2 regions of the Shewanella sp. SM55 genome follow, and region 2 is predicted to be linked to the other one. Evidence: riboswitches for the same ligand, from Rfam matches in the RefSeq annotation. Region 2 holds a riboswitch; the other holds the start of a gene.

Region 1 (9,979 bases), on a different contig from region 2:
AGCACGGGCAAGATTGGTGGTGGTTCTGTGTTAATTTTTGATGTGGAACTGCTTAAGATTAATTAAATCAGTCTTCAATGAGTCTGTCTTAACGCATTCGGCTGTATTCATAAAAAAACCTTTCGCTTAATAAAGAAAAAAGCCCTGAATCTTCGCAGGGCTTTATTTTTTAACCAATAATATCAAAATTTTGGATGATTACTGGCAGGTTGCCGCGCCAATATCAACCCATACTGCTGCAACACCCGGTACATCACCTTTAGTCCAGTAACTCGCCTTCCAAACACGACCGTTATAGCGAGTAGTTTGACCGCCGTTATACACCACACCCGCATCCCAACCGAGATCAACTTGGCTGAGTAGCTGCCATTGGTCTGCGATGCGAGATGGCGTATTACCCTGCGTCCAATACTTTGCTTTCCATACCAACTGACTATGACTCACAGTATCGCCCGTGTTATACACCACACTGGTTTGCCAAGCAGGATAGTTACCGGCATTGGGATCGGTTGCATCGCACCCACCACCTACCACTTTTGGCGTCACAGTCAGATTCGTCGATGCGCTTGCATCTAAGGCACCATCGGAAACCAGCACGCTCAAACCATAGCGGGTCGCTTCGGTAACATTGGGGCCAGTAACTACTAACGTGGCACTATTTTGCCCGGTTGCCGACACGCCTGCGGGCACAGTCCAAGCGTAGGTTAAGGCATCACCATCTGCATCGGAGGCACTCGCTACTATACTGACGGTTTTACCCGCTTCAACTGTCGCAGTCGGAGCCAGAGTCACTACAGGTGCTTGATTAGGCGTATCAGCCTTGTTGGTTACTGTCACTGAATCTGTGGCAGATAACCCTTCAGGATCCGTGACTTTAAGGCTAAAATCATAGGCGACATCGGTTTGGGTTGCTCCCAGTTGAATAGTCGCATTCGCCATATCCGCATTTGCGATGGCAACACTTGGCCCAGAGACTTGAGTCCAGAGATAGCTTAAGGCAGCGTTTTCAGGATCGCGCGAACCGCTACCATTGAGCGTCACATCGGCGGGACCGGTGACATTCACATCCGCGCCCGCATTGGCAATGGGCGCTTTATTCACTGGCGGAGTGGTGCCTTCACCATGACCTAAACCTTCGTGCATGGCATTCAGAATGTCGCCATTATCGGCATCAAGCTCCCACGCAAAAAGCCCACCAAGTTGATTAGAAAGCACATATTGCCCCTTGGCTTTAACTGAACGAGCATCATCGAAAGTGATTAAATCGCCAGTAGATGCCTTAAACAAAGATGGCGCCTCAGCTGTTTCGTCGTAACTGTAAGCCCAACCGCTTCCCATGTAGTCATTCGCTATCTGACGATAATCCACCACACCAGCTTCCCAAGTACCTTTCACTTTGCCCGTTGCCGTCCCTGTAAAAGGATTATTACCACTGTAGCCATTCACACCTGTCCAGCCGCGGCCGTACATAGCGGCACCGACCACAATTTTCCCTGGGGTCACACCTTGGCCTAACAGCGCATTAACGCCATTAGCTGTGGTGTAACGGGTATTGGGATCCCAACTCGCTTCATACAGATTGGTTTGATGGCCGAGTTCAGTATTAGTCCAACCACCATTAAAGTCGTAACTCATCAAGAAGATGTAATCCATGTACTGCTGAGCAGCCTGATAATCGACTTTTTGAATTTTATCGTCACCTGCGCTAATAGCAGAGGTCAGCTCATAGGTACGACCCGTTTCGGCGCTTAGTTCATCAAGCATTGCCCGCAGTTCACGCATGAGAGTCACATAGGTTTCACCGTCATTGGCATTACCTAAATTTGGGTTAGCGCCATTCCCCCCTGGAAATTCCCAGTCGATATCTACGCCATCGAAGAATTTCCATGTCTGTAGAAACTCTTTCACCGAAGCGACAAAGATATCGCGCTTGGTTTTATCACCGAAGAAAAAGAAGGGATCCGAGAGGGTCCAACCACCGACCGAAGGTAAAATCTTCAAATCTGGATGTGCTTGCTTAAGTGCCATCAATTGACCGAAGTTACCTTTGTAAGGATCTGAATGCTCACTGACTCCCGCCTGCGGTATTTGAATCGCCGCCCAAGGATCGTGAATCGCAACTTTAAAATCACCACGACCACTACAGGCACGTTGCAACGCTTCGAAACTGCCTTCGATTTCTTTCAAGCTATCATTGATGCCATCACCACCACAAATTGGGGTAAAGCCATATAAAATATGGGTTAAGTTTTGCGCAGGTATCTTATCGACCGGGAATTTACGACCGTATACGCCCCATTCGACAAAGTAACCTCCCACCACTTTGCCTGATTTATTAGCATAGGGACGGTTGTTTTCTTTTAGGGGAGCATTGAGTGGCACTAAATGGCTACCGTCGGTATCAGCCACCAGGATTTGTTTAGCATCGCTCGCCGTACAGCCATCACTGTTACACAGTTGTACTTGCATCTGATAACGGCCGCCCTTGTTCACCTTAAAGTTAGCGGTTCCCGACGCGCCAGATGGGCCTTCCCAAACTACATTGCCGTTGAGTAACACTTGGGCGCTATTGCCCACATCGCCACTCCAAAGGTTCCAACTGACGGATACATCGGCGGCATCTTTCACCGTAACTAATTGATTGTAAGCGGTAGCCGCTTGATTCACTTCAATAATAGCGAACTTAGTTTCGCCCCAACCTAAAGTCGGTTTACCGGGCGCCGCTGCAAAAACGCTGGCACTGATGGTAGATGCCAGCGCTGATGCCACTAGCAAGGCTGATGTTGAAATTTGAGTCTTGAACATGAGATATCCCTATTGAATTTTTATATGAATCAATAAGGCAAACAAAGCGTAGACAGGAAACAGCACTCTCTTAAAACCATGCAAAACGACTGACAACTGCACGAAGAAAAACCTGTGGTATCCCCGCTATCATAGGTACAGACGAACCCTTAGACCGGAGGCTTTGCGTCCCAGTTTTTCAACTGGTTTGCCTTTTACACGCAATGACAACGTTGTCATTGCAAATATCAGAATAAGCGTAAGTGAAATAAAATTGCAACAAAATATTATCAACTGCGTTATTGGCTAAAATCGTAAATAGAACTAGCCATCTGATAAGAAAGGAATTATGCAAATTAAACTATCGCTAATATTTACTTTGGATAATGAGGATTATCTGAATACTTTAAAAATAAAAAAACAGGACTCGATATGCCAAAGGTATCACAAGTCCTGCTTTATATTTCACAATTTACGTCGCTTATACAGCTAAAACTCAATCACTAAACATTCATGGCGCAAACCATTGTCGAGCAACATTATGATCCTTATGCGCGGGGCATTTATTATCCTTATGCACGGGGATAGTCCCTTGCGAGCATCACAGATAAACCGCGGCAAACCAAGGTTTCCATATCATCGACACGATTGATTTTCATCTCAGCTAAGGGCGCGCTCAATGCCATTTGCTTTAAGCTTTCGAGACAGCCTTTGTAGTAAGGAGCGCTATTCATCATACCGCCAGCAAGCCAAATTCGATTGGGATTAAATAAATTAACCGCCCACGCTAATCCCATGCCGAGATAACTGCCCGCGCGATATAAATCATCCTGAGTGGAGATTTTGCGGCTGCGTACTGAATCGCCACTGGCCAGTTGCTCTAAACTAAACTCGCCAGATTCTGTCATCACGCGACAAGGCCCCAACTCCCCCGCCACGCCAGTCGCTCCCGTAAAGACTTGCCCATTAAAGGCAATAGACATACCGATCCCAGTGCCGCACATGACCAATAATTCACAGGCATATTTGGCATCACAAGTCGCTTGCATACCCGCATCGATATCGTTGCAGATAAACTTAAGCTCACCCTGGGTTTTGACTGTATCGAAGCTCAATCCATTGAGTCCAGGTAAAGATTTACAAGAAACCAAACGATTATTTTGTACCAGTCCAGGTACGGCAATCGCTAGTTGGTAATGCTGTAAATCATAATCACGTTCAAACGCCGCAATTTGATTATTTAACTCTTCAATTTTAAAACCTTCACCTGTGGGGATTTTATATTGTTCTGTATGTCCCGCGAGCTGAAGTTCGAACAGGGCTTTGGTACCGCCCACATCTATTGTTAGTATTTGCATCGCTTACTCCACTGATACATGTGCTCCACTCTGACCCCGAGTAGAGATGGCAAATGTTAACATAGGGTCCAAATGTTAGCGATTGAATAAAACTTAAGTTGCTAATTTTTAAGGAACAAGTCCTAATTAAAACATGACCAACCTTTTATTTAATTCACTTTTCATGCTCAAAATCACATAAATAAATTAACAACAAATCCCATAACCTCAAGCGTCTTACCTGCACAAATTCACGATTGTATACAAAATCCTTTATTCGCTACCCTTGCATCTAGCGCGCTAGACTTGCGATAATCCGAGCCGGTTAAAACTCAAATCAACATAAACCTACTCATCCTTAGGCGATCTTCGCCTACCGACTCGCATAGCATGCCAGTCTTAATTGGAGCCCTTATGTCACAATCAATCGCTAACCGTCTCGGTGCTATTCGTAACGAATTAACATCTGCTAATCTCGATGCTTTTATTATTCCCCGTGCCGACGAATATCTGGGCGAATATGTGCCGGCACATAACGAACGTTTGTACTGGGCAACCAACTTTACCGGTTCGGCGGGTATGGCTATCGTATTGAAAGATAAAGCCGCAATATTTACCGATGGCCGCTATACGGTTCAAGTTCGTTTGCAAGTCGATGCCACACTTTTCAGTTATGAAAGCCTAACCGATACACCACAAATTGAGTGGTTATGTGACACGCTACCAGCAGGGTCTCGCGTTGGTTTCGATGCGCGCTTACACACCTTAGCTTGGTATGACAATGCCAAAGCAACCTTAAATAAATCCCAAATCGAATTAGTTGCAGTTGAACAAAACCCCATCGATTTGCATTGGCAGAATCGGCCAGCACAGTCGAACGCGCCTATCACTTTGTTTAGCAACGAGAGTGCAGGTAAAACCAGCCTGCAAAAACGCATTGAAATTGGTGCCTTAGTAAAAAAAGCCGGTGGTGATGTTGCCTTAATCGCCGCCTTAGATTCTTTCTGCTGGCTACTCAACATTCGCGGCAATGATGTACCGCGACTACCCGTTGTACTCGGCTGTGCCCTGCTCCACGCCAATGGTGATATGCAGATTTTCACCGATTTAAGCAAACTCCCAGAGGGCATTGAGGAGCATGTTGGCGCTGGCGTAAGCTTTAAGGGCGAGGCATCTCTTGCCGATACACTCGCCAGCATGCAGGATGTAAAACTACTGGCCGATCCGAATTCTGCAAACGCTTGGGCACAAAACATTGCCCGTGAGGCAGGAGCAAAATTGATAGCTGGAATCGATCCTGTCGCTTTACCTAAAGCGCAGAAAAACGCCGCAGAACTGGCTGGCATGCGTGCCTGTCATATCCGCGATGGCGTCGCAGTGAGTCGATTCCTTGCATGGCTCGATGCCGAAGTGGCGGCCAATCGCATGCACGATGAAGGCACCCTTGCGGATAAATTGGAAAGCTTTCGCCTAGAAGATGAGCGTTACCGCGAGCCAAGTTTCGACACGATTTCAGCTGCCGGTCCTAATGCCGCTATGTGCCATTACAATCACAACAATGGCACACCAGCCATGATGACAATGGACAGCATCTACTTAGTGGATTCTGGCGCTCAGTATATTGACGGCACGACAGATGTGACCCGTACCATTGCGATAGGTGAAGTGACCGATGAGCATAAAAAAATGGTCACGCTGGTGCTAAAAGGTCATATCGCGCTAGACCAAGCTCGCTTCCCAAAAGGTACTTCAGGCCAGCAGCTCGACGCCTTCGCCCGCCAATATCTATGGCAACATGGTTTTGATTACGATCACGGCACAGGCCATGGTGTGGGTCACTTTTTAAGTGTGCACGAAGGTCCGCAGCGCATAGGTAAAAATGTCAACGGTATCGCATTGATGCCCGGCATGGTGCTTTCCAACGAGCCGGGTTACTACCGCGCCGACGATTTCGGTATTCGCCTAGAAAACCTCGTCGTCGTTCAGCACTGCGAAGCACTTAAAGGGGCTGAGCGTGAAATGTATGAATTCGATGCGTTGACTATGATCCCTATGGATGCGCGCCTTATTGATAAGAGCCTGTTAACGCAAGGGGAAATAGACTGGTTTAATGCTTATCATCAGCAAGTATTCAATACACTTTCTCCGTTGATGTCAGGGGATGAATTGGCTTGGTTAACTCAAGTGACTAAAGCAATTTAGCACTCCGCTGATAAGTAGCGATTTAAGTCGTTATTTTTGTCACTTACACACTATAAAATAGAACGCCCAAGGCAATTAGCATTGGGCGTTTTTTTAGCGCTATCTGTGTGTTTTAAACCCCACGTCTTATTTCAAAACCATGATTTCAAAACACGATTTAAAAACATGAGTCGCTAAACCATAGTAGGTTGTGCCATCGGCTGATAAGCATCATCCAGCGATGCTTTAGACAACACTTCAAAGTCCTGATGAATTTCAATAAAACAATCGACTAATTCAGGGTCGAAATGCTGACCTTTGCCTTCAATAATTAAGTCGATAGCCTCTTGATGGCTAAAGGGCCGCTTATAACATCGGGGAGAAGTCAGCGCGTCATAAACATCAACTAGGGCCACTATCCTCGCCGAAAGCGGAATATCTTCACCTTTCAAACCAAGGGGGTAACCACTACCATCCCACTTTTCATGGTGACCCGAAGCAATATCGCGGCCCATCTGAATAAAAGTACATTGGGGCGCATATTCCAACAAACTGCGTAGCACTTGTCCCCCGATCACAGGATGAGCTTTAATTTGCTCAAACTCCTGCGGCGTTAATTTACCCGGTTTGAGCAGAATCGCATCGGCGATACCGACTTTACCTATATCGTGCAAAATGGCCGACAAACTAATGTCTTGAATATAATCTTCGTTCAATTCTGCAGGAGGATTGGCGGCCAGTAGTCGCTGCGACGCGAGCATTTTCGAATACTGCCGCATACGTAGCAAATGCGCGCCTGTTTCGTTATCTCTGTATTCGGCGAGTTTAGCTAAGCCTAATACGGTAGCTTGGCGTGATGCTAAGGTTGAATCGAGTGCGTCAGCCAACTTACCTAATAAATAAGTAATAGTTAACGTCAACATGGCATTGGTCACGATAAAATTGACCACGACAACGGCCCAAATACCGACACTATAACCTTGGGTTTCAGGCCAATTGAGCCAATTAAAATGATAGGCAAAACCAATCAATACCAAACTTAGCCCATTCAAACACTGGGCATATAAGCTGGCTCGATTTCCTAAAAAAATACCGACTAACGGCGGGAAAATAAATAACCAGAAAAAACCAGCTCCCGAAGGGCCAATCGCAATTAAAAAACCGATGCCGATAGCAAAACCCAGCAAGCAGCCACAGCCAAAACGCGTACTATCAGCAAGCTTAGGAAAATACAGTAAAAGCAGTAAAAACAGATAAGCCAGCGTATCAAATACCACCATAAACCAGAGATCGGCGATGACGCATAAATACACACTAGTGATATATACAGGCACGCAGAGAATCGCTAGAAAGCCAAATAAACGTTCAAAGATCAAACGTCGCCAATGTGGCAGTGCCGCCGCTGTTCCCAAGGACGCTGTGGCTAATTTAGTTACACCACGCCTAAGTGATATCGCCATGGGAAGTTCCTCTTATGTAGCATTCCCGCTGTGAGCTAATAAACTAGAAGAGCAAAATCAAGATACACCACTGAAGCAAGGAAAAATAAACCATCTTTTGTTGCCCATTAAAGAATAGACTAAGGCCAATAAAGCGCTCCATGAATACTGCGATATCAAGCCGAATCAACGACATTAGTCCAATATCATCGAACATAATTTATATTTAAGATGAATGACAAATACCCACTCAAGACATAAAAGAATAACCCTATACAAAATACTAGAATTAACGATTTAACAGGATAAACGCTCGTTTAACTCCACATTCTCGCTACTTAAAAACTTTATATATTGCAATAGCTTATAAATACGACGAACGATTGATTTTCACCTGTCAGCCATGAGAAACCGCTCTCCTATACCCACACAAAAATGATACTCTTATCACATAACAAGCTTACTCCGATGAGAGTCAGCACAAGAAAATTCGCGCCTAACACCGCGTCCTGAACCCTAATGAACCACATCGGCCCTGAATGGACACACTAAATGAGCCAGAGTAACGCCTCAGCGAATAAAATAGTTAATACACAGAGATCAGATCAAGAAATCCGCTTAACACCACAAGATGAACTCATTTCCACCACTGATACTCGCGGTATCATCACTTACGTCAATGCCCGCTTTGCCGAAGTATCAGGCTATAGCGATCAAGAATTAATTGGCAGTGCCCATAATATGGTGCGCCATCCGGATATGCCGAGCGCCGCCTTTAAAGAAATGTGGGAAAAACTTAAGTCAGGCCAATCTTGGCGCGGCATAGTCAAGAACCGCTGTAAGAATGGTGGCTTCTATTGGGTTGATGCCTTTGTTTCGCCCTTGTTTGAAAACGGCACTATTATCGGTTACCAATCGGTGCGCATTCAGCCTCAAGCCGCCTACGTCACGAAAGCTAATGAGATTTACCAAAGACTCAAATTAGACAAATCCATTCCTAAACCTTTAAGTTTAATGCAAAAACGTATCGTATCTGCGGTTGTAGCCTCCACAGGTTTACTGATCGCTGGCTACTTTTGGGGCTGGGGCGTAATTATCGCAGGGGCGATTCTGATGAGTTTAAACCTCGCCATTTTCTACGATGAGGCTTTTCGTATTCCCGCTAAACTGATTGAAATGCAAAACAAATATGACTCTATCAGTCGTTACATTTACTCGGGTGCAGATACCTCTTCTATCCTCGATTTCCAGCTCATCATGCTACAGGCCAAAATGAATGGCGTACTGGGGCGCACCCAAGATCAAGCCAATCAATTACATGCAATTGCCGATCAATTAGTGGTCGCGACCGAGCAAACCTATGTCAGCCTAGATCAAGAGAAAAATCAGCTAGAACAGCTCTCTGGCGCGATGGAAGAAATGAGTTCAACCATCACAGAAGTGGCGCAGAATACCCATCTCACCTCCACCAGCATCAATACCGCCTATGATCTCTGCCTTAAAAGCAGTGCTAACATGAAGGCCAACACTCAAAAAATGGAGCAACTGGCAAAGTCTGTTGCCGATGCCACCAACAATGCCCATCAATTAAATAAAGAAGCCGAGCAAGTCGCTAATGCGATGGGCGAAATTGACTCTATTGCCGAGCAAACGAATCTCCTCGCCCTCAATGCCGCGATTGAAGCTGCCCGTGCGGGTGAACAAGGCCGTGGATTTGCCGTGGTTGCCGATGAGGTTCGCGCGCTATCGAGCAGAACCCAGCTATCAACGAACAGTATTTCTAAGAGTGTCGATAAGATGTTCACTATGCTCAACGCATGGGCCAAAGAAATGGAACAAAGCCGTCAACATGCGGAGCGTTGTGCCAGCGATATTCAGCTGTCCGCCGACAATGTAAACACCATTTACCAAGAAGTGAGTGACATCCACACCTTTGCCCAACAAAATGCAGTGGCAGCCGATCAACAGCGTCAAGTGGTCAATGAGATCGCCAGTAATATTCACTCCATCACCCATGCCAGCGCCGAGAACTTAGCTGCAACCCATCTGATTGGTGATGCCGCCCATCTTCTTAAACACAATGCCGAAAAAGCCCTTGGCCTGAGGCGCACCTTCGGTTAAACATAAATGCAAGATCCAAAATACCGCAGCCTAGGTTGCGGTATTTTCTAATATAGCGAGCTTTAATCCGTATTGTTGAGTCCATATTTTACTCAACCCTTGTATAGATCAATAAGA
Region 2 (9,979 bases):
TCAGCAACTAAGGCTTTTTCTTGGCTTTCAACACCTTGATAGAAGGCGCTGCCCACTTTACCTTCAAGCCCGTTTTTAACTCGCTGAGTGACATTAGTGACATCTTCAGTCACATAGACACGTGAGCCAGGGGTCGCAGGTAATTCATCGGCGAAGGTCTTAGCTAAAAAACCATCCTGCAGCAGATTTTTCTCAGGAGTGGAGTTGTATTGAATCGCTCCATAGGCACAGTGATGGTTAGTCACGACTAGGCCCTTTGGCGATACAAATGATGCAGTGCAACCGCCAAGGCTTATCACGGCATTCATAGGGAATTCGGTAAGTTTAGAAATCGATTTTGCATCAATTTCAAGGCCTTTTGCTTTCAGCTCATCAGCCATAGCAGGCAGTTGATGGGGCTGCCACATACCTTCGTCAGCCTGTGCGCCAAAACTAGCGGCCACGGCAACTGTGAGTAACCATTTTTTCATTGTGTTAAGTCCGTTTGATGTGAATGAAGCCACGCGCAAGCTGGGCTATTTTCTCGTTTTAATAGCGTTGTTTTAATTTTAAATAACTGTGCTAAAAACCAGCATCACTCGCTTTAAAACCTAAAAAGCAAAAAGTCAGGCCGGGGCCTGACTTTATCACATGCAACACTCTCTATAACAGACTCTGAAAAACTCGCTTACAAAGCAAATACATTTAATCAAAGTTACCCAGCAGCGTTCGCTAAAAAGCCACGCCTATTGCAATGAATTAGATCCCAACAAATAGTTGGGCACCCACAATCACGGCACCTAACAAGCCAGCAATGACTAATGCAACAGATCCGCCAGACACTTGATAACCACCGAGCTGCGACTGACGTTGACGCAGTGCCATAACAATTGGCAAGAAGATGATCATCACGACCAATGGTACGGCAGCAAATCCCAGTACCGCCACAAAGCCTTCAGGCAAATACAAGGCACACAAGACAGGCGGAATAAAGGTGAGTAACCAAGTTTGAATACGACCGGCAAACGTTTCTTTGGCACGAGTTAATTCGGCGATAAAGTCATATAAACTTAAGGTCACACCGAGGAATGAGGTCACTAAAGCTAAGTCAGCGAATAATGAAATACATTTGCTGATCCAAGGCGTATGAGCAATATCCTGCAATGCCGTGACGAGTGAAGGTAGTGAACCTTCAAAACTATTCACCTCATATCCGCCGACAGTGCCTAAAGTCACCAATAACCACAGAACATAACAAGCAAGTGGGATCGTCGAGCCGATTAACAACACTTTACGCAGTGATACCGCATCGCCATCGAGATAACGCACTAAAGTGGCGATACAGACGTGGAAACCAAACGAAGTAAACACTACGGGAATTGCCGCCATCCAATTGCTGGTCATAGACTCGGCAATCGCGCCAGTTGCCATGCTAGCAATACTGACTTCGGGCAATAAAAATAATACCACCACCACGAGCAATAGAATCATTAACGAAAATAGGAAACGTGAAACTTTATCGACCCAAGCAACACCTAGCGCCGCAAAGCCACCGAGCACGAGTGTAAATAACAACACTGCGACTTGATTATCGAGCACGATATCGAACATGTTCTTCGCTTTAAGCACTAATAACGAAGAACCGCCGGTGAGATAAGCCGCGGTCAAGGCAAATAATAAACTCAGGAAAGAAGCACCTTGAATTATTTGACCTTTTTTACCCAGTAACTTACCCGTAATAGCATGCACGTTATCCCCCACGCCAGTGCGTAAGTTAATTTCGAGCATAAGTAATGAGGTATAGGCGGACACGCCCCAAATAACGACGAGTAACACTAAAGCAGGGATAATACCTAAAGCCGCTGTGGCTAAAGGTAACGCTAACATACCTGCGCCAATGGCCGTCCCGGCAACGATGGCGATCGAGCCTAACATTTTTGAATTCACACAATAGTCCTGTTCAATAATTAATTATTATTTTATTTGAGTAAGATTTGAACCGATAAAGCCTTGCGTCTTAAATCGAAATAAGCGACACATCACTTAAAGCATCCAATCAGATCTCGACCTAGCAGATCAATTGGCCCCAATAGCTTTTGAATGTTTCAACCCAGTAGCCATTGAGGCTAACTAAATCGATTATTGAAAAATGGCATGACTTTCAATTGTGATAGCCCAAATTAATGTACCGATATAAGCATCGATTAAATAGATAGTTTGGGACATTAACAGAGCCAAACCCAGTGGGCAAGCCAGTTGTGAACAAAGAAGGGTAGCAAACGGTACGGTAACAACTTAATAGCGCTGTGATAAACGAAAATATACAAGCCAACAAAATCGCTACCTTTGTTGAGAATACCTGTAATCTTGTATTAGGCTCGAATCAAAATAAAGCCGGTCTTTTTCCATCCGATGCAGACAAAAAGGGCTTAAACACACGGATATGTTTAAGCCCAATCACATCATGTTGAGAATTGATTAACTCAAAAAGTTAATTTACAGCTCAGTCCACGCCATAGCCCAAGAAGCGCCAACACCTGGTTCAAATCCAGTGGCAGAAGCCGACCACTGCACGCAATAGCCGCTATAAGGGAATGGCTTACATTGATACACTTTGCCATTTTTAGGCTGTAACACTGTAGTACCTGCAACGTAACCTTTCACGCCTGCTGGGAATACAAAATCAGCTTCTGGTGCAGGAGCTTGATCCTTTAAGAAGAGATCAAAGTTCTGCTGAATAACATCACCTTGTTTAGGCTCAGCTTTTACCTGCAAATGATAATGTCCAGCTTTAGGCTCAACGACGTCTAACACTAAGCTAGCACTGGTATTGTTAACAGTTTGGCTCACAAAACCTGCCGCTGTGCCATCATGGCTAAACAAATACGCTGACACTAGCATCTCGGCGTTACTGGTCACATCAAAGCTGACCTTCGCCGCACCATCGATAATTTGATAATCATCGGCAAGTGAAGTGACTTCTAAGCTGTTGCCCGGAGCAGGAGCTAAATCAAATCCCACTTCGACACGCTCAATACCTGAGTTTTTCGCTGTAAAAATGTCGTTCTTGCCATACACAGGCTCAATCACACCCGATGCATTTTTTTGTCCCGCTTTTAACTGGGACTGCTGGGCATTAATCGCGCTCGCTAATAGGAAAGGCCAATTTTGTTTATCACCTTGAGTCGCATCACTAATGGTAATGACTGTTTGCTTAGCCGCTTGCTCACCATTGGCGTCAAACACCCGGGTCATCACTTTATCGCCTGCTTTTAGATCGAGTGACGGATTGATATCCCCCACATCTTGCCATTCACTCGGCACAACAGGACCCGAGCCCAAGTTCACATCGATAGCATTGTAGAAACTATTCGTCGTATCTCCCACTTCCCACACGGCCAAGATCACTTGATAACCACTGCGACCTTCTGGCACGTAGCAGTCATGGGTCACTAACTTAGGCGGCTGTTCCATACCACCATCAACTACGCAAAAGGGTGCTAAGTCAAAGCTCGCTCGACTCAAAGCTTGGTTTGGGTTCCAATCTTGGCGAGTTAAATAGTAACGCCAATTACGGGTGACATGGTTTGCTGTGAACTGCCAACTGAACTTATTCCAGCCCGCTTTAATATCCGTCTTTGCCCAACGGCTCGGACTTTGTTCATCCAAAGGTGAAAAAGCACCATTGCCAGCACTCGCCAATTTGCCATCAGCAGGACCTGATTCAGGAAAACCCGATGGCCCCTCAACACTTTGCGGCTCCCATTGCACCGCACCACAATTGGCATTTTTACCTGTTTTACAGGCATATGAACGCGATTCAGGTGCCACAACATAACCGTGCGCCTGCGCAGAGATACTCACAAACGCATTCGTCGCCATTACTGCCGCGGCCAATAAACTCAATTTAGAAATAGGGGAAAAAACAGTAGGATTTGCCACTTTAATGCACTCCATTGATTGCCTATCATCCTAAACATAATGATAGGCTTAGATATAAAAGTGGTATTTGGGCAAACAACAGTATTAAACAGCAGTCGTTTATCTTTCACAGAAATCGAATTCTGCGGCAACTCCGCTATCTTAGTTCACTAAAAAATCCATTTACAACCTTAGACCGGAAGCTTTGCGTCCTAACTTTTCAATTAGTTTGCCAAATACAGTCGTTATCATTGAGTCACTACGAGTTAACAGTATGTAACTAAGTAGAAATGACTTGGCTAAATTAGCAACAAAAGACAACGTTGTCAAAAAATAATTCATTTATATTCATTAAGTTACAGAATGTGAATCGGTATTTTTCTGACACCCGTCAAACATTTATCAGCACCTACTGTTATAAACTCGTGCTTGAAACTAAATCTTACCTAGGTATAATGCCCACCTCGCTTCGGGGGAGTAGCTAACTGGATTTCGAACCATCGTCATCTAGGGTGAACATCAACATACTTGGCAACATGCCATGGTGTTCACAGCAAATCATAGATTTGCCCAGCAAGACCTGAGCACAATTACCGCACCTAGGGGTGGACGGTTTATTGTGCTTATGTCATAACCACCCCTAAAGGATCACACTTGGAAGCCCTACTTGCCTCAACCTTTACGGTTGCTATCGCCGAAATTGGTGATAAAACTCAATTACTTGCACTAATCCTCGCCGCAAGATTTAAAAATAAAACCGCCATTATTTTAGGTATTTTGCTGTCGACATTATTTAACCATTTTGCCGCCGCTTGGATTGGTCAATGGGCCATTAACTGGGTAAGCCCAGATCTTGCACGTTATTTAGTGGCTGCGTCCTTCTTCGCGATCGCTCTTTGGGTGTTAATCCCAGATAAAGTCGATGCAGAAGAGAGCCGTTTCTATAAAATGGGCCCCTTTCTCGCTACCTTTATCCTGTTTTTTATCGCCGAAATGGGGGATAAAACGCAAATCGCAACTGTGGTATTAGCCGCAAAATACGATTCATTAACTATGGTGGTTGCAGGCACAACCTTAGGCATGCTGCTTGCTAACGTACCCGTAGTGATCGCAGGCCACTTCAGCGCCGAAAAATTACCTATGTTGTGGATACACCGTGGCTGCGCGGTATTGTTCGCACTCTTAGGCGTAGCAACACTGTTCTTCTAAGAATCGAGGCTGTGGTTTTGCTGCAGAATAAAATTTCTTCACGCAATATTTTATTCTTTTAAACCTAACCGTTTTGCAAGTCGGTGCAAATTACCTGTATCGATTTGCAATATTCTTGCACACGCAGCCCAATTTTGTTGATTCGCGGCTAAAACTTGACGAATAAGTTGACGCTGATATCTCTCAGTCGCCGCCTTAAGCCCCAGTATAACACTGGAATTATCTTGCGATTGTCGCTCACGACAGGCCGACTCAGACCTAAATGCTAATTCACTGGCTGGCGTTGCGGCATCTGATGGCCTATCTTCGTCGACTGTTCTGTGTGCTTGATTCATCAAAGAATCGAGCTGAAAATGTTTATCACTTAAGCTGATGTAAGCCGTTTTTAGCTCGGCTTTCGCCAACACCGCAGCCCTGTGTATCGCATGCTCTAGCTCACGCACATTACCCGGCCATGTGTATTGCTCTAATAACTGCTGCGCTGCGGGTGTGATATTGATATGGGTGAGTCCTAACTTCGCTTTACAACGTTCAAGAAAAAAACCTGTCAGCATAACAATATCTTGCCCACGCTCTCTTAATGGTGCTACGTGGATAGGAAATACGCTCAACCTATGGTAAAGATCGAAACGAAAGCGCCCTTCCGTTGCCTCTTGGTGCAGAATTCGATTAGTGGCAGCAATAATCCGAGTATTAACTTTTAGGCTCTTATCACTGCCCACTCGCTGTAATTCACCGTATTGTAAAACCCTCAATAACTTAGCTTGCAGCCCCAAGGGAAGCTCCCCGATTTCATCTAAAAACAAGGTCCCCTTGTCAGCGAGTTCAAACTTGCCTTGCCTATGACTGATTGCCCCCGTAAATGCCCCTTTTACATGCCCAAATAACTCGCTTTCGGCGACGGACTCCGGCAATGCAGCGCAGTTCAAATAGATAAGTGATTTATCGGCTCTGGTCGATTGATTATGTATCGCCGCGGCCACTAACTCCTTACCCACACCGGTTTCGCCGGTAATTAATACCGATAAGTCAGTGCCTGCCACGGCACTTATCTGCTGCTTTAGCGATTGGATCTGTGTGGATTGCCCTATGATCTCCTGCTGACTAGCAGGACGATTGAGCACCTCAGTGCCATTGGAAACTTCAACAACTTGGGATTCTAGCTGTTGCATCAATAACGCAGTATTAAGACTGGCTGCGGCCAGTGCGCTGATCACACGCAACTCGCTATCACTAAAACCATCAAACTGATGAGGGTTGAAACCATCAATGGTGAGCGCCCCAATTAAGCGATCGTTCGCGATTAGTGGTAAACCAATGCAAGCATGTACATGTAAGTTCGCACTATGATGTGGAATTAAACCATCATACGGATCGGGAAGTTCACTGTCGGCAGGGAAACGAACCACATCGCCAGCACGGGCGATAGCCTCTAATCTCGGATGCTCACTAATTTGAAAGCGCCGCCCTAACACTTCGGCAAAGAGCCCATCTATCGCCAAGGGGACAAATTGCTGCTCCCGAAATGCCAATAATGCCGCAGCATCACAATTGACACGCCGCCTGACCACTGCCAACAAACGCTCAAATCTGTCTTGCGTCGACACGCCGACAGTTAAATCTAAGGCTAACTGAGTTAAATCAGCATGGGCACTCATAGCACATCCACAGTCAAATAAAGTCATATTGACAACAGTGTAATGTCAATTTGACCAATATCAAATTGTCATTATGACACCAACAAGTGATTTCAAATGTTGAAATACGTTAATACCAATAAAAATCAACGCCTTACAATGTTGGCATAGTGAGTGCAATAAGAGATTTAACTAAATAAGCAAGATTTACGTAGCGCATTCATTATTAATTATCACAGGTGTATTTATGACTATTCATGTAAAAAACAATATCCACTGGGTGGGTCAACGCGATTGGGAAGTGCAAGATTTTCATGGTACTGAGTACAAAATAACTAAAGGCACAAGCTACAATAGCTACCTTATCCGTGAAGAAAAAACCGTGTTAATTGATACAGTTGATCATCGTTTTAGCCAGCAATTCTTACAAAATCTTGAAGCTGAAATTAATTTAACCGACATAGACTATATTGTGATGAACCATGCAGAGGAAGACCACTCAGGCGCCCTGACTGCATTAATGGCCAAAATTCCTAACACTCCAATTTACTGCAGTGAAAATGCGGTCGACTCCATTGTAGGACATCACCACCACCCAGAATGGAATTTCATTACCGTAAAGACAGGGGATAGTTTAGCGATAGGCAATGGTAAGCAACTGATATTTATCGAAGCACCTATGTTGCATTGGCCAGATAGCATGATGACATACCTCACCGAAGATGCGGTTTTATTCAGTAACGATGCCTTTGGCCAACACTATTGCGACGAACATTTATTCAATGATGAGGTTGATCAAAATGAATTAATGGAACAATGCCTACGGTACTACTCAAACATTTTAACGCCCTTTAGCAGCCTAGTGACGGCTAAAATTCACGAAGTATTAAGCTTTAATTTACCTGTAGATATGATCGCAACTTCACACGGCATTGTGTGGCGTGATAATCCTGCCCAAATTATTCACCAATATTTAGCTTGGGCCGACGCTTATCAAGAAGACCGCATCACGATTTTCTACGACTCTATGTCCAATAATACTCGCATGATGGCCGACGGTATTGCTCAAGGTATTCATGATGTTGACCCCAATGTAGCAGTAAAAGTGTATAACGTCGCACGTCATGATAAAAACGAAATCCTTGCACAGGCATTTAGGTCAAAAGGTATTTTAGTCGGCTCATCCACCATGAATAATGTGATGATGCCTAAAATTGCCGCCATGCTTGAAGAAATCACGGGCCTGCGTTTTCGCAATAAAAAGGCGGCAGCTTTTGGTAGTTATGGCTGGAATGGCGGCGCAGTCGATAGAATTCACACTCGTTTGATGGATGCTGGTTTTGAAACCTCGGTGGGATTAAAAGTCAAATGGCGTCCCGATCGAGATGCGATGCAAGAATGCCGTCAGCACGGCCAGCGAATCGCGCGAGAATGGGCATTGCGGCCCCTTGATAGCGCGAATAGTCGCTCTATCATTAATCAAGTCATGTCAAAACCTAGCCAAGCCACCACGGCCAGTCAAACAGCTGAAAACACTGCTACTAATAACGTCCCTGTGACGGCACCGATTGCAACAAACGCGTGCGAATTAAATGATACACAATCAATGATTTGCACCGTTTGCCAATGGGTTTACGACCCTGAAAAAGGAGAACCTAATCAAGATGTCATTGCTGGCACACCTTGGACTCAAGTGGCCGAAGACTTCCTCTGTCCCGAATGTGGCCTAGGTAAAAGCGTTTTCGCTGTCATAAAAAATGAGGTGACTAATGCCTAAGCCAATCGTCATTATCGGCAGTGGATTCGCGGCATATCAGCTAGTCAAAACACTGCGACGTTTAAACCGCGAACAACCGATTACAGTTATCACAGCCGACTCTGGTGACGAATACCATAAACCAGATTTAAGCCATGTGTTTAGCCTTAAAAAAATGGCGTCAGACCTCATAAAATTGACCGCGACTGAATTTGCACATGAGCAACAAATTGATGTAATAAATCACTGTGAAGTCATAAAAATAGATAAAGTTCGTCAGGTAGTCTGTTGCCATCAAGGACGCGAAATTGCGTACAAAAAATTAGTGCTTGCCACGGGTGCACGGCCCTTTATTCCACCTATAGAGGGAGATGGCGTCGATATCATCCACACAGTTAACAGCTTAATAGAATATCAGGCCTGCGAAGCAGACATCCATGGCGCGAGGAGAGTACTGGTTATCGGTGCTGGTTTGGTCGGAGTTGAACTGGCAATGGACTTAGCAACTGCAGGTAAGCAAGTGTTTTTGGTCGATCCACAAGCGAGCTTAATGCCGAATATGCTACCCGAAATGTTAAACCACAAACTGACCGCTGTACTAAAGCAGCATAACGTCACAGTGCAATTGCAAACCCGAGTCAGCCAACTGCAACACCAAGATGGCAGTATCTCTGTGTGCCTAGATAATGACCAACGGTTTATTTGTGATGCGGTTATCTGTGCAGCCGGACTGATCCCTAACAGTCAACTTGCCCAGCATGCGGGGCTAGAGGTCAATAAAGGTATCGTCGTTAACGAATGCTTACAAACCAACGATGCCCATATTTATGCGCTAGGTGATTGCGCCCAAATCAACGGCCAAAATAGGGCCTATTTGCAACCTGCGTTACTGAGCGCCAATGCGCTGGCGAACACATTACTGAACCAACCGACAGCAGTGAATTTTCCCGCCATGCTCATTAAAGTGAAAACGCCACTGTTACCTATGCAGCTCAGCGGTATAACAGTGAATGGCGTCTATCGCTGGCAAGTCGATATTGATGCTCAAGGAAGCTGTATTAAAGCATTCGACGTGGATGAAACATTTATAGGATTTATCGTAACCGAGGATAAAATGCAGCAAGCATTTGGATTGTTAAAGCAGCTAAATAGCCCTAATGCAGCGCTCATCGCGGCCTAAGAGCACATTAACGAGAATGTTAATATTGTTGTCGCTGATAATAAAAACTGAGTAGAGGCTTTCTACTCAGTTTTATCGTTTCCACTATTATTCAAACATTCGCAACAACAACAGTTTAAAGACCTAATGCCGCTTTAATACGTTGTCCGTAATCCGCATCGGCTTGAGTAAAATGCGCCACCATACGTTGCTGCACATCTAAACTCGCTTGACTTAATGAACCCGAAATTGTTGCCACTAGGCGCGCTTTCTCAGCTTCAGAGAAGATGCGATACAAATTACCCGCTTGGGTATAAT

Evidence for each region. Region 2 has a riboswitch for cyclic di-GMP ahead of gbpA (N-acetylglucosamine-binding protein GbpA). Riboswitches for the same ligand answer to the same signal wherever they lie in the genome.
Region 1: linked by a shared signal. The riboswitch ahead of L5L91_RS04805 (glycosyl hydrolase family 18 protein) and the one ahead of gbpA (N-acetylglucosamine-binding protein GbpA) in region 2 are both predicted to bind cyclic di-GMP.

The regions. Positions count from the first base shown of each region.
Region 1 is NZ_JAKKRS010000002.1:334,169-344,147, forward strand. Features, by position in the region: gene L5L91_RS04800 (FKBP-type peptidyl-prolyl cis-trans isomerase) at 1-66, shown strand, start outside; gene L5L91_RS04805 (glycosyl hydrolase family 18 protein) at 199-2,805, opposite strand; cyclic di-GMP riboswitch class I at 2,919-3,007, opposite strand; gene L5L91_RS04810 (ROK family protein) at 3,357-4,142, opposite strand; gene L5L91_RS04815 (aminopeptidase P family protein) at 4,536-6,323, shown strand; gene L5L91_RS04820 (HD-GYP domain-containing protein) at 6,497-7,762, opposite strand; gene L5L91_RS04825 (methyl-accepting chemotaxis protein) at 8,294-9,862, shown strand.
Region 2 is NZ_JAKKRS010000008.1:216,105-226,083, reverse strand. Features, by position in the region: gene L5L91_RS12480 (S46 family peptidase) at 1-470, opposite strand, end outside; gene L5L91_RS12475 (aromatic amino acid transport family protein) at 739-1,914, opposite strand; gene gbpA (N-acetylglucosamine-binding protein GbpA) at 2,476-3,921, opposite strand; cyclic di-GMP riboswitch class I at 4,045-4,144, opposite strand; gene L5L91_RS12465 (TMEM165/GDT1 family protein) at 4,555-5,109, shown strand; gene norR (nitric oxide reductase transcriptional regulator NorR) at 5,160-6,767, opposite strand; gene norV (anaerobic nitric oxide reductase flavorubredoxin) at 6,994-8,523, shown strand; gene norW (NADH:flavorubredoxin reductase NorW) at 8,516-9,682, shown strand; gene katB (catalase KatB) at 9,798-9,979, opposite strand, start outside.